One region of the Pseudomonas sp. G7(2022) genome, then DNA from elsewhere that is predicted to be linked to it. Evidence: predicted binding sites of a transcription regulator. Region 1 holds the regulator's gene; the other holds the start of a gene.

Evidence for each region. The regulator sigma-54, encoded in region 1, starts transcription at its own class of promoters, with help from an activator protein. The targets are predictions, from matches to a motif close to ANTGGCATNNANNTTGCTNT.
Region 2: glnK (P-II family nitrogen regulator) is a predicted target of sigma-54. The motif match lies at 2,954-2,973, and genes of this name have one in related genera.

What each region holds. Positions count from the first base shown of each region.
Region 1 covers NZ_CP109659.1:1,008,576-1,014,799, reverse strand. The annotation lists gene NE357_RS04430 (ATP-binding cassette domain-containing protein) at 1-546, opposite strand, end outside; gene NE357_RS04425 (KpsF/GutQ family sugar-phosphate isomerase) at 823-1,797, shown strand; gene NE357_RS04420 (KdsC family phosphatase) at 1,798-2,322, shown strand; gene lptC (LPS export ABC transporter periplasmic protein LptC) at 2,331-2,903, shown strand; gene lptA (lipopolysaccharide transport periplasmic protein LptA) at 2,890-3,435, shown strand; gene lptB (LPS export ABC transporter ATP-binding protein) at 3,435-4,160, shown strand; gene NE357_RS04400 (RNA polymerase factor sigma-54) at 4,347-5,840, shown strand; gene hpf (ribosome hibernation-promoting factor, HPF/YfiA family) at 5,914-6,222, shown strand.
Region 2 covers NZ_CP109659.1:6,096,808-6,103,031, forward strand. The annotation lists gene sutA (transcriptional regulator SutA) at 1-310, opposite strand, end outside; gene NE357_RS28040 (secondary thiamine-phosphate synthase enzyme YjbQ) at 413-838, opposite strand; gene NE357_RS28045 (ammonium transporter) at 1,054-2,391, opposite strand; gene glnK (P-II family nitrogen regulator) at 2,429-2,767, opposite strand; gene NE357_RS28055 (accessory factor UbiK family protein) at 3,166-3,426, shown strand; gene NE357_RS28060 (BRO-N domain-containing protein) at 3,828-4,349, shown strand; gene NE357_RS28065 (HigA family addiction module antitoxin) at 4,344-4,613, opposite strand; gene NE357_RS28070 (GNAT family N-acetyltransferase) at 5,198-5,650, shown strand; gene NE357_RS28075 (hypothetical protein) at 5,685-5,855, shown strand; gene NE357_RS28080 (YifB family Mg chelatase-like AAA ATPase) at 6,034-6,224, shown strand, end outside.

The DNA.
Region 1 (6,224 bases):
AACGCCCATGGCGATCGGGTCCTGGCCGACGAACGGTTCGTCGTACATGAGAATCTGCGGATCAAGTGCAATCGCCCGGGCCAGAGCCACGCGACGCTTCATGCCGCCGGACAGCTCATCGGGCATCAGCTCGATGGCCCCCCGCAGACCCACGGCCTGCAATTTCAGCAGGACGATGTCGCGGATCATTTCTTCCGGCAACTCGGTATGAACGCGCAGGGGAAAGGCGACGTTCTCGAACACGTCGAGATCAGTGAACAGGGCGCCGCTCTGAAACAGCACGCCCATGTGCTTGCGCGCGTCGAACAGATCGCTGCGCGACAGCGCAGGCAGGTTCTGGCCATTGACCCAGACCTCGCCCTTCGATGGACGCAACTGGGCCCCCATCAGGCGCAGCAGCGTAGTCTTGCCACACCCGGAAGGCCCCATGATTCCGGTGACCTTGCCGCGCGGGATGCGGATATCGACGTTATTGAAAATGCTCCGCGCACCGCGCTTGAAGGAGACTCCCTTCAGCTCGACCGCGTAGGCGTTATCGGCACTCATCTAAACTCCTTGCGATGCAGCCTCTCACTCGGACGCCTGGCTTTCTGGAGAAAGCCCTTACATCCCGGGCAGGCCGAACTGGCGGCGAACTATATCACTGCAAAGGGCAAGCGCCCAAGGCCTCTCCCCGGCCACGTTCAGCGATATGACAGGCCGCAAGCGTTTAACTGAAGGCTTTTGTTAACAAGGAATGACAAAGCACGACGAACTTGCGTGAGGCTTTTCAACATAACCGCTATAATCGCCGCCTTTTCATCGGGCTATACGATTTCTGACATGAGCCAAACCAGCGACCTGATTCAATCGGCACAACGCACCATCCGCCTCGAAGTGGAAGCCGTACAAGGCTTGTTGCCCCATATCGACGCCGATTTCGTACGCGCTTGCGAGATGATTCTGGCCAGCAAGGGCCGTGTAGTCGTGGTCGGCATGGGCAAATCCGGGCACATCGGCAACAAGATTGCCGCGACCCTGGCCAGCACCGGCACCCCGGCATTTTTCGTGCACCCGGCCGAAGCCAGTCACGGCGACATGGGCATGATCACCCGTGATGACGTGATCCTGGCCCTGTCGAACTCCGGCTCCACCAACGAGATTGTTACCCTGCTGCCGCTGATCAAGCGCCTGGGCATCCAGCTGATCAGCGTGACCGGCAACCCGCAATCGCCACTGGCCAAAGCCGCAGAGGTCAATCTCAACGTTCACGTCGAGCACGAAGCCTGCCCGCTGAACCTGGCGCCGACCTCCTCGACCACTGCCGCCCTGGTCATGGGCGATGCCCTGGCCGTCGCGTTGCTGGAAGCCCGCGGCTTCACCGCCGAAGATTTCGCCTTTTCCCACCCGGGTGGCGCACTCGGCCGTCGCCTGCTGCTGAAAGTGGAAAACGTCATGCACGCAGGTCAAGAGCTGCCGCAGGTACAGCGCGGCACCCTGCTCAAGGACGCCCTGATGGAAATGACCCGCAAGGGTCTGGGCATGACCGTCATTCTCGAAGCCGACGGCAGGCTTGCCGGGATCTTCACCGACGGCGACCTGCGCCGCACGCTGGATCGCAGCATTGATGTACACAGCGCGACCATCGACCAGGTGATGACCGTACATGGCAAGACCGCCCGCGCCGAAATGCTCGCTGCCGAAGCCCTTAAAATCATGGAAGACCATCGAATCAACGCACTTGTCGTCGTGGACGAGGACGATCGCCCGATCGGCGCCTTCAACCTCTCCGACCTGCTGCGCGCAGGAGTGATGTAAATGAGCAACGATCTGCTGCAACGCGGCAAAGCCATCAAACTGGCGGTTTTCGACGTCGACGGTGTTCTCACCGACGGGCGCCTGTACTTCCTTGAAGACGGTAGCGAATTCAAGACGTTCAATACCCTCGATGGCCAGGGCATCAAGATGTTGATGAACGCCGGCGTACAGACCGCCATTATCAGCGGTCGCAAGACTCCGGTGGTCGAGCGTCGGGCAAAGAACCTGGGTATCCCGCACTTGTTTCAGGGTCGTGAAGACAAACTGGTGGTTCTCGACGGTCTTCTGGAGCAACTGGGCCTAAGCTATGAACAAGTGGCTTACCTCGGCGACGACTTGCCCGACCTGCCGGTGATCCGTCGAGTGGGACTCGGCATGGCTGTAGCCAACGCCGCGGCCTTTGTGCGCGAGCACGCTCACGGCGTCACTCAGGCCCGCGGTGGCGAAGGTGCCGCCCGCGAATTCTGCGAACTGATCCTGCGCGCCCAGGGCAGCCTCGATGCCGCCAACAACGCGTACCTGTGAGTCAAACCATGTTTAGCAAAAAAATTCGCAACATACTGCTGTTCGGTTGCATCGCTGCGATTTTCGGCGCAGTCGGCTACTGGAACATCAGCCCGGAACGCTTCCTCGACAAGCCTCCTGTCTCCGCAGCAGAAAGCCCGATCGACTGGTACGCGACCAACACCCACACCTTGCAGTATCTGGAAGATGGCAAGGTGCAGTACGAAATGACGTCCGAGAAGGCCGAGCACGTCAAGGCGACCGACATTACACTGGTCACCCGGCCCGACCTGAACATGTACCGCGGCACCGACTTCCCGTGGCACGTGACCAGCGAGCGCGGCGAAGTGAACTCCGGAGGCACCGAAGTCGAACTGATCGACTCGGTCCGGATCAAGCGTACCGACGAAAAGAACCGCGACACCCTGATCACCAGCACCCGAATGACGGTGTTCCCTCAGCAGCAATATGCGCAGACCCAGCAACCCGTTAGAATCGACGGCGCTGGCGGTGTATCGACCGGCGTGGGAATGAAAGCGTATTTGAAGGAAAGCAGGATACACCTGCTATCGAACGTAAGAGGACAGTATGAGGCTCGTTAAAACCCTCCCTATTTTGCTCAGTCTGGGCGCAGCACTGGGAAGCGTGAGCGCCTGGGCTCTGCCGAACGATAGTCAGCAACCGATCCGCATCCAGGCTGACGACGCTCAGCTCGATGACAAGAATGGCATCGCGACCTATAAGGGCGATGTGATCATCACCCAGGGTTCGATGATCGTCAAAGGCAACACCGTGACCATGACCCGCGCGCCTAACGGTGACATCGACGTCGTGACTTCGGTGGGCAACCTCGCCTACTTCGAGCAGCTGCAGACTGCCGGTGATGCCAAACCCGTCCAGGGCTGGGGCGTGACGATTCAGTACCACGCTGCGCAGAACCGCGTCGTGCTGATCGACAAGGCAAAAGTCGTCGACAAGGACAACAACACCACTCAGGGCGAGAAAATCGTCTATGACACGGTGAAAAAACTGGCCAGCGCCGGTCGAGCCACTGGCAGCAAGGTCACCGAAGCGCGTCCGCGCATCGACATGGTGATCCAGCCGAAGAAGAAAACCGACGAGAAAACCCAGTAATGGCAACTCTGAAAGCTCAGCACCTGGCCAAGGCCTATAAAAGCCGCCAGGTCGTGCGCGACGTCAGCCTGTCGATTGACAGCGGTCAGATCGTCGGTCTGCTCGGCCCGAACGGCGCCGGCAAGACCACGTGCTTCTACATGATCGTCGGCCTGGTTCAGGCCGATCAGGGTCGCGTACTGATCGACGACCTGGACGTCAGTCACCAGCCCATGCACGGTCGCGCGAAAGCCGGTATCGGTTATCTGCCGCAGGAAGCGTCGATCTTTCGCAAACTGTCGGTCGCCGACAACATCATGGCCATCCTCGAAACCCGTCAGGAGCTCGACAAGGCCGGTCGTCGCAAGGAGCTGGAAAGCCTGCTGCAGGAATTCCACATCAGCCACATTCGCGACAACCTCGGCATGAGCCTGTCCGGTGGTGAGCGCCGCCGCGTGGAGATCGCTCGCGCACTGGCTACGGCGCCGAAGTTCATTCTGCTCGACGAACCATTCGCCGGTGTCGACCCGATCTCCGTGGGCGACATCAAGCAGATCATCCACCACCTCAAGGCCAAGGGCATCGGTGTGCTGATCACCGACCACAACGTCCGCGAGACGCTGGATATTTGCGAAACAGCCTACATCGTCAACGACGGCCAACTGATTGCCGAAGGCGACTCCGCGACCATCCTCGCCAACGATCTGGTGAAGGAAGTGTACCTGGGTCACGAGTTCCGCCTGTAAGCGCGACGGTATTCGAGCGGCCGTCCGGGTGCTGTAACGTTGAAGCGCATTTTTATAGGCTTTTATTGTTACAGCGCTCTAGGCAAACACGACAGTTTCAGGCATATAATTTGCTTAAGTTTGGCGCTCCGGCGCCCTGTAGTGGATGGCGCATAGCGCCGGCGAATAAGGTGTTAAGCCCCTGCCATGAAACCATCGCTAGTCTTGAGAATGGGCCAGCAGCTGACGATGACACCGCAGCTGCAACAGGCCATCCGCCTGCTCCAATTGTCGACCCTGGATCTGCAACAGGAAATCCAGGAGGCGCTGGAATCCAACCCGATGCTCGAACGCCAGGAAGACGGCGACGACTTCGACAATTCCGACCCGCTGGCCGACAACGCCGAACAGAAACCCAACACCGAGATCCAGGAACCTTCCTATCAGGAAACCGCGCCGACGGTCGACAATCTCGAGGACGGCGAATGGAACGAGCGCATCCCCAACGAACTCCCTGTGGACACCGCCTGGGAAGATGTCTACCAGACCAGCGCCAGCAGCCTGCCCAGCAGCGATGACGACGAGTGGGATTTCACCACCCGCACCTCTGCCGGTGAAAGCCTGCAAAGCCACTTGCTGTGGCAACTGAACCTGGCGCCGATGTCCGACACCGACCGCCTGATCGCTGTCACCCTGATCGACTGCATCAACAATCAGGGCTACCTCGATGAAACCCTCGAAGAAATTCTCGACGCATTCGATCCGGAACTCGACATCGAGCTGGACGAGATCGAAGCCGTCCTGCACCGCATCCAGCAGTTTGAACCCGCCGGCATCGGCGCCCGCAACCTGAGTGAATGCCTGCTGCTGCAATTGCGCCAGCTATCGACCAAGACCCCCTGGCTGGCGGAAGCCAAGCGTCTGGTCACCGATTACATCGACCTGCTCGGCAGCCGCGACTACAGCCAGTTGATGCGGCGCATGAAGCTCAAGGAAGATGAACTGCGCCAGGTCATCGAACTGGTCCAGAGCCTCAACCCGCGCCCCGGCTCGCAAATCGAGTCCACCGAAGCCGAATACGTGGTACCCGACGTGATCGTGCGCAAGGACAACGAGCGCTGGCTCGTCGAGCTGAACCAGGAATCCGTGCCACGCCTGCGGGTCAACGCCCAATACGCCGGTTTCGTGCGCCGCGCCGACACCAGCGCCGACAATACCTTCATGCGCAATCAGTTGCAGGAAGCCCGCTGGTTCATCAAGAGTCTGCAGAGTCGCAACGAAACCCTGATGAAGGTAGCCACTCAGATCGTCGAACATCAGCGCGGATTCCTGGAGTACGGCGACGAAGCCATGAAGCCACTGGTGCTGCACGACATCGCTGAAGCGGTGGGTATGCACGAGTCGACGATTTCCCGGGTGACCACGCAAAAATTCATGCATACCCCGCGGGGCATATATGAACTGAAATACTTTTTCTCCAGCCATGTCAGCACCTCCGAAGGCGGCGAATGCTCGTCCACGGCGATCCGCGCGATCATCAAGAAACTGGTCGCCGCGGAAAATCAGAAAAAGCCGTTGAGTGACAGCAAGATCGCTGGTTTACTGGAGGCACAAGGCATTCAGGTGGCTCGCCGCACCGTCGCCAAGTACCGCGAATCCCTGGGAATCGCGCCTTCGAGCGAACGCAAGCGGTTGATGTAAGCCACGTTACAGCGTTCCAGTGGCAGGCTCTTCGGCCTGCCGCTTTATGCACTGGCAACGAAGGAGAAGCTGTATGCAAGTCAACATCAGTGGACACCAACTGGAAGTTACCCAACCTCTCCGTGAGTACGTTGAGCAAAAGCTCAAGAGGCTTGAGGGACATTTCGACAAGATCACCAACGTGCAAGTCACGATGTGCGTCGAAAAGCTGAAGCAGAAAATCGAAGCCACGCTGCATATTCCCGGCAACGAGGTCGTCGCAAACGCGGAACATACCGATATGTACGCAGCGATCGACGCGCTGACCGACAAGCTTGATAAACAACTCAAAAAGCATAAGGAAAAGACCCAGAGCCTGCTCCAGGGCGCTACCGGTCGATAACC
Region 2 (6,224 bases), 1.2 Mb from region 1:
CGTACTTGTTGTCCGGCTTCTTGGGCGGATCGGCGACCACGTTGGCCTCCACTTCCTGAACCTTGCCACCGCGCGCAAGGAATTCTTCCATGGCCTTGGCCAGGGCGTCGCGCTCCTTGTTCTTGGCTTCGATGCTCGGCAACTCGTCGACCGACACCGCAGCCTTGGCTTTGCCTTTGGCAGCCGGGGCCGGCGTATCGTCACCGCCATCGTCTTCAGCAACGTCTTCCGCTGCTGCTTCCAGACCGTCTTCGGCCTCGTCTTCGTCGCCTACTTCGAGGTCGTCGTTTTCCAGATCATCGTCGCTCATGTTCTACCTCATGACTTGCGAAAAGCAGATTAGTTATAGACCAGCTTTGGCGACTGTCGAAAGTCGCCGGAAAAAAATCGGTAACCATTGGTGACCAACGGTTTATGCCCCTTCACCGTGCAAGGTGGCGAGGACTTTACGGGCACCGCCATGATCACGGTGCTCGCCCAGATAAACGCCTTGCCAGGTACCCAGTGCCAGTCGACCCGCCGTTACCGGCAAACTGATCTGACAGCCCAGCACGCTGGCCTTGAAGTGCGCCGGGAGGTCGTCCAGGCCTTCGTCGTTATGCTCATAGCCGTCTGCTCCTTGTGGGATCAGACGATTGAAAAATCGTTCGAAGTCGCGACGTACCGCCGGATCGGCGTTCTCGTTGATGGTCAACGACGCCGAGGTATGCTGCAGCCACAAATGCAACAGACCGACCCGGCATGCCCTGAGTTCAGGCAGGCCGGCGAGCAACTCGTCCGTCACCAGATGAAAGCCCCGGGGCCGTGCCCGCAGGGTTATCAGAGTCTGTTGCCACATACAGTTCTCCGCACGTTCGGGGCGCATTCTAGCGCGCTCTGGAAAAAAACAAAGGCCCTAATATTCCTTCAATGATGTAAGCCTTTGGCCGCAGAAAAACACTCGTCGTAAACACGACCAAAGCAGTACGAAAAATCCTTTCAGCTGTATCAGGGAAGACAAATTCCAGACAAAAAAATGCCCGGCGAGCCGGGCAAGTTTTTTGCGGCGCGTGCTTACAGGTTGTAGCCGCGCTCGTTGTGTTGTGCCAGATCCAGGCCGACCGATTCTTCTTCCTCGGTCACGCGCAGACCCATCACGGCATCCAGCACCTTGAGGATGATGAAGGTGACGATGGCGGTGTAGATCACGGTGAAGCCGACGCCTTTGCACTGAATCCACACTTGTGCGGCGATGTCGGTGACGGTGCCGAAGCCACCCAGCGACGGTGCGGCGAACACACCGGTCAGGATCGCACCGAGGATACCGCCGATACCGTGCACACCGAAGGCGTCCAGGGAGTCGTCATAACCGAGTTTGCGTTTCAGGGTGGTGGCGCAGAAGAAGCACACCACGCCTGCCGCCAGACCGATCACCAGTGCGCCCATCGGGCCCACGGTACCAGCAGCCGGAGTGATCGCGACCAGACCGGCAACGACGCCGGATGCAATACCCAGTGCGCTTGGTTTGCCGTGAGTGATCCACTCGGCGAACATCCAGCCCAGTGCGGCAGCGGCGGTCGCGATCTGAGTCACCAGCATCGCCATGCCGGCGGTGCCATTGGCGGCCGCAGCGGAACCGGCGTTGAAGCCGAACCAGCCGACCCACAGCATGGCCGCGCCCATCAGGGTGTAACCGAGGTTGTGCGGGGCCATCGGGGTGGTCGGGAAGCCTTTGCGCTTGCCTAGTACCAGGCAGGCAATCAGACCGGCCACACCGGCGTTGATGTGCACCACGGTGCCGCCGGCGAAGTCGAGTACGCCCCAGTCCCACATCAGGCCGCCGTTGCCGGACCAGACCATGTGCGCGATCGGTGCATAGACCAGGGTGAACCAGATGCCCATGAAGATCAGCATCGCGGAGAACTTCATCCGCTCGGCGAACGCACCGACGATCAGCGCCGGGGTGATGATCGCGAAGGTCATCTGGAAGGTGATGAACACCGCCTCAGGGAACAACGCCGCAGGGCCGGTCAGGCTCGAAGGTGTGACACCGGCGAGGAACGCCTTGCCCATGCCGCCGAAGAACGAGTTGAAGTTGACGACGCCCTGCTCCATGCCGGTGGTGTCGAACGCAATGCTGTAGCCATAAATGACCCACAGGATGCTGATCAGACCGGTAATGGCGAAGCACTGCATCATCACGGAAAGAATGTTTTTCGACCGAACCATGCCGCCGTAGAACAGCGCGAGGCCGGGAATGGTCATGAACAGCACGAGGGCTGTGGAGGTGAGCATCCAGGCGGTGTCGCCGGAGTTCAGGACTGGAGCTGCCACTTCGTCTGCCGCCATGGCCAGGCCGGGCATTACGATAGACAACAGGGCTCCTAGCCCTGCGAATTTACGCAGAGTCATATTGTTTTCTCCTGGGGCGTTGGGTTTGTGGCGGCGTTTAGATTGCGTCGGTATCGGTTTCGCCGGTACGGATGCGGATCGCCTGTTCCAGATTGACCACGAAGATCTTGCCGTCACCGATCTTGCCGGTGTTGGCAGCCTTGGTTATCGCCTCGATAACCCGATCCAGATCCTTGTCGTCGATGGCAACGTCGATTTTCACCTTGGGCAGAAAATCGACCACATACTCCGCGCCGCGATACAGCTCGGTGTGACCCTTCTGCCGACCGAAGCCTTTGACTTCAGTAACGGTAATGCCCTGCACGCCGATTTCGGACAGCGACTCGCGCACGTCGTCCAACTTGAACGGCTTGATGATGGCAGTGACTAGCTTCATGAAACTCTCTCCCGAATTGGTGGACTTGCCCCAGGAAAACAAACCCGACTCAAGTCTAAGCGCAGTGCCTGGCTTTGTAACGCTTCGTTGTCGACGCCAGCTAACCGCTCCAGACGAAACTCCCCGCTCCGTCTGCCGCACTGCATTCGTCACAGCGACTGCATCAGTGCATGGGTCGAAGGTGACTAAGCAGAAAGCTTGCCATCTCGCCAAAAACCACTGATTTCAATCCCTTGGCCGCTGTCGCAGATGCCATCACCCAAATGGCACACGGGATACGCACAACAACGGTGCGCAGCCGTGCATCCCATTGCGCGAAAAGCGTGCATCCGTGCCTGCGCCAATGACTATAGACACTGCGTGATACACTGCCGGCCATTGTTTCCAGGACATATCCCATGCTCGCGCCCAAAGACTTCCTCGACGCCCTGAGCGGCACCGCCTCCCGCCTGTTCAGCGGCGACACGCCCTTGCCAAAAGCCGAAATCGAAAGCCAGTTCAAGATGCTGCTGCAGAGTGCCTTCAGCAAACTGGACCTGGTGAGCCGCGAAGAGTTTGACAGTCAGATGGTGGTGCTGGCGCGCACTCGCGCCCGGCTTGAGAGCCTTGAGGCGAAGGTGGCTGAGCTGGAAGCGAAGCTGACGCCCCCGGCTGAGTAACACCTCGTTTCTTTGTGAATGCGGTCCCTTGTGGGAGCGGGCTTGCCCGCGAATGAAGGTCGGAACGACCTTCCCGCCATTCAGGATTCGCTATCGACTCTCGGCAGAATCCTACAGCTTGCAACCCCGCCGTCCGATTGCGTCGTGAAGCCCTGATTCCTAAGCTCACCCAATGCTGAATGTTCAGCACTGGGTTTGGCGACCCGGCAACATTTGACGCAGCGCGATGATGTTCGAACGAGGGAAATACTCCCACCTCGAATTATGGCGGCTGTGCGTGGGAGACCTTCGGGTCTGCCGGTTTTCGAATGTCCCGGTTCGCCAATCCGCGCATAGCTGCCACCCTCTTTGTTTGGCGACGATCAGAGGCAGCTTTCTTCACCACATTCGAGAACCGAGTCATGGACGAAAGCTATTTAATTCCCAACGTCTTCATCCGCCACAAACTCCACCTTCACGCCCTTCTTATCCAGAACCAACCTTGGTTCTCCGCCCGCGACCTGGGCCGTCTGCTGCACATTTACCTCAACGAACGCATGCTGCGAAAACTCGACCCCGACCAATACCAAACCCGCAAAACCCTGATCCACAACCAGATCGAAAACACCCTCCTGATCAGCGAATCCGGCATCTACGCCCTCCTCGTCTATCACTACTGCCCCGAATACCGTGCCCTGCGCGAATGGCTCACCCATCAGGTCATCCCCACCCTGCGCGACGCCCAGCACCCCACCACAAGCGAACGCCCACAGCTAAGCCTTCTGAATTGGCCCGAGATGTCGTTGAGTTTGCTGCACTGGAATAACCAGCCGTGGATTCGGTTGCAGGATGTGCCGTTGATGGTGGTAGAACGGGAAAAGCTAAAGCGCCCAGAACCGGGCACTTGGTGGAAGAGGGCTTCGCGGATGCTGCAATCGCTATAGGCCCGCATGCCGGAGCTGGGCCCTGCGTAAATCGTAAGTCGACTGAAGACTCATCCAGAACTCAGGTGTGGTATTGAGGTGGATGGCCAGCCTGATTGCCAGATCGGCGCAGATCCTGAGCTGGCATTTCACAAGCTTCTCGATCTCGGTTTCAGGCCAGTTCGTGGGCATGGCCAAGTCCATGACAGGCATGCCCAACGGCTCCATGAACTCCTTATTCAGAACCTCGCCGGGATGAATCGAGCGCATACCATTGCGGTTCATTTTTCGCCTCCAGAGGCTGTATTGAGTGGTCAAACTGGAGCATCCGACTTTGCGATACAAGACCGTCGAGTCGCTTTCGCTGGCGTCCTACAACTATTAGGGCATGCCCCTACAAAAATCGGCGTCTACGCCTGGTTATGCAGTCCTTACACCTGTCATTACATTGGCAAACGAAAATGCACCCATCAGGATGGAGGTCTCTGTGAAGGATAAAAAGAGGAAGACAAAGCTACTTCTGATTGTTGAACTACACCTTGAAGCACTCCGACTGGCTGGAAATATGTCAGCCAATCAACGGAGGTTTATTGAAGTCGCCCTTACGTGCGGACCTGAGCTTGAGCCAAGCGGCTTGTTGGCGGGCAGAAAATCCTGAATCCGTCCAAACCAACGTCCTTCACTTACGTAAGTACCGTCCTACAAGGACTGTCCCCCATGCCTGATTACGTGAGTATCCCTGCCTTCGCTACCTTCTGCGGCCTGATCCAAACAGAACACAGACAATGCGAAGAAAAGGAAAAGGTACCGAGCTCCGTAATCAGACACTCAAATCTGAAGCCCGCAAACTTGCACACCGAACCGTATCTATGGACCCGGAAGCATTAGCGGCCGGGGTGGATGCAACATCACTCGGAATTGAGCCAATTACTCCTGTAGCAATCAATGCATACCACCAGTGGAGCGGGCCCGTGAGCTATCCATGGGATGACGTGCTGAAGTGGAAAACCAAAGACGCAAAGGGTCTGGACCTAGCTTTTTGGTACGAAGGAGAACTGTGCGGCTTGTGTTACGCAACTCCGCGCAAAAGCACGATCTGCATAAAAATCATCCTTTTGCAGGGACGAACTGGCAGAACCCACACCTTGCGAGGCTGGATCGCACCCATGGCGCTACTGACAACTGAATTCTACGCACGGAGACTGGGATGTACTGAAATCGAGGTCCAGGAACCTGACTCTGGCGCCATCCCTTACTACCAAAAACTTGGCTTTCATTTCGATACAACCGACCGCCTTGTCTTTCCACTGGACGACCAATAAGATCGATTCATTCCTCCAGACACGAGAGGTGTCTATGAAACAGAAGAAGCGGAAAAAACAGCCGTTACTTGCATCCAGGCTTCGTGTAGAAGCGCCCAGTTTGGCCGATACGATTTCTGCCAGTCAGCGGCACTTTTTGAAGGTCGCCGCGACCTATGGCAAAGAATTGGAGCCAGATGGCTGGCTCGCCGGTGGCGGAACCTGAATCCCGAATTAAAAGACCGCCTAGTTGGCGGTTTTTTTACGCCTGACGATTAATCATTTCGACTCCAGCAACATCCAGTGAAGGTTTGCCCAGGCAGCCGTCCCTCCAACACTCTCCTCCCCGACTACCCTTAAAAAACCCGCAGGAAGCGGCCCCCGATTCAACTCAAGGAACGACCATGTCCCTCGCCATCGTCCACAGTCGCGCCCAGATTGGCGTGGATGCCCCCGCTGTCACCGTTGAAGTTCACCTCGCCAATGGCTTGCCCTCGCTGACCATGGTCGGCCTGCCCGAAGCGGCGGTGAAGGAGAGCAAGGACAGGGTGCGCAGTGCGATCATCAATTCCGGGCTGCAGTTTCCGGCGCGGCG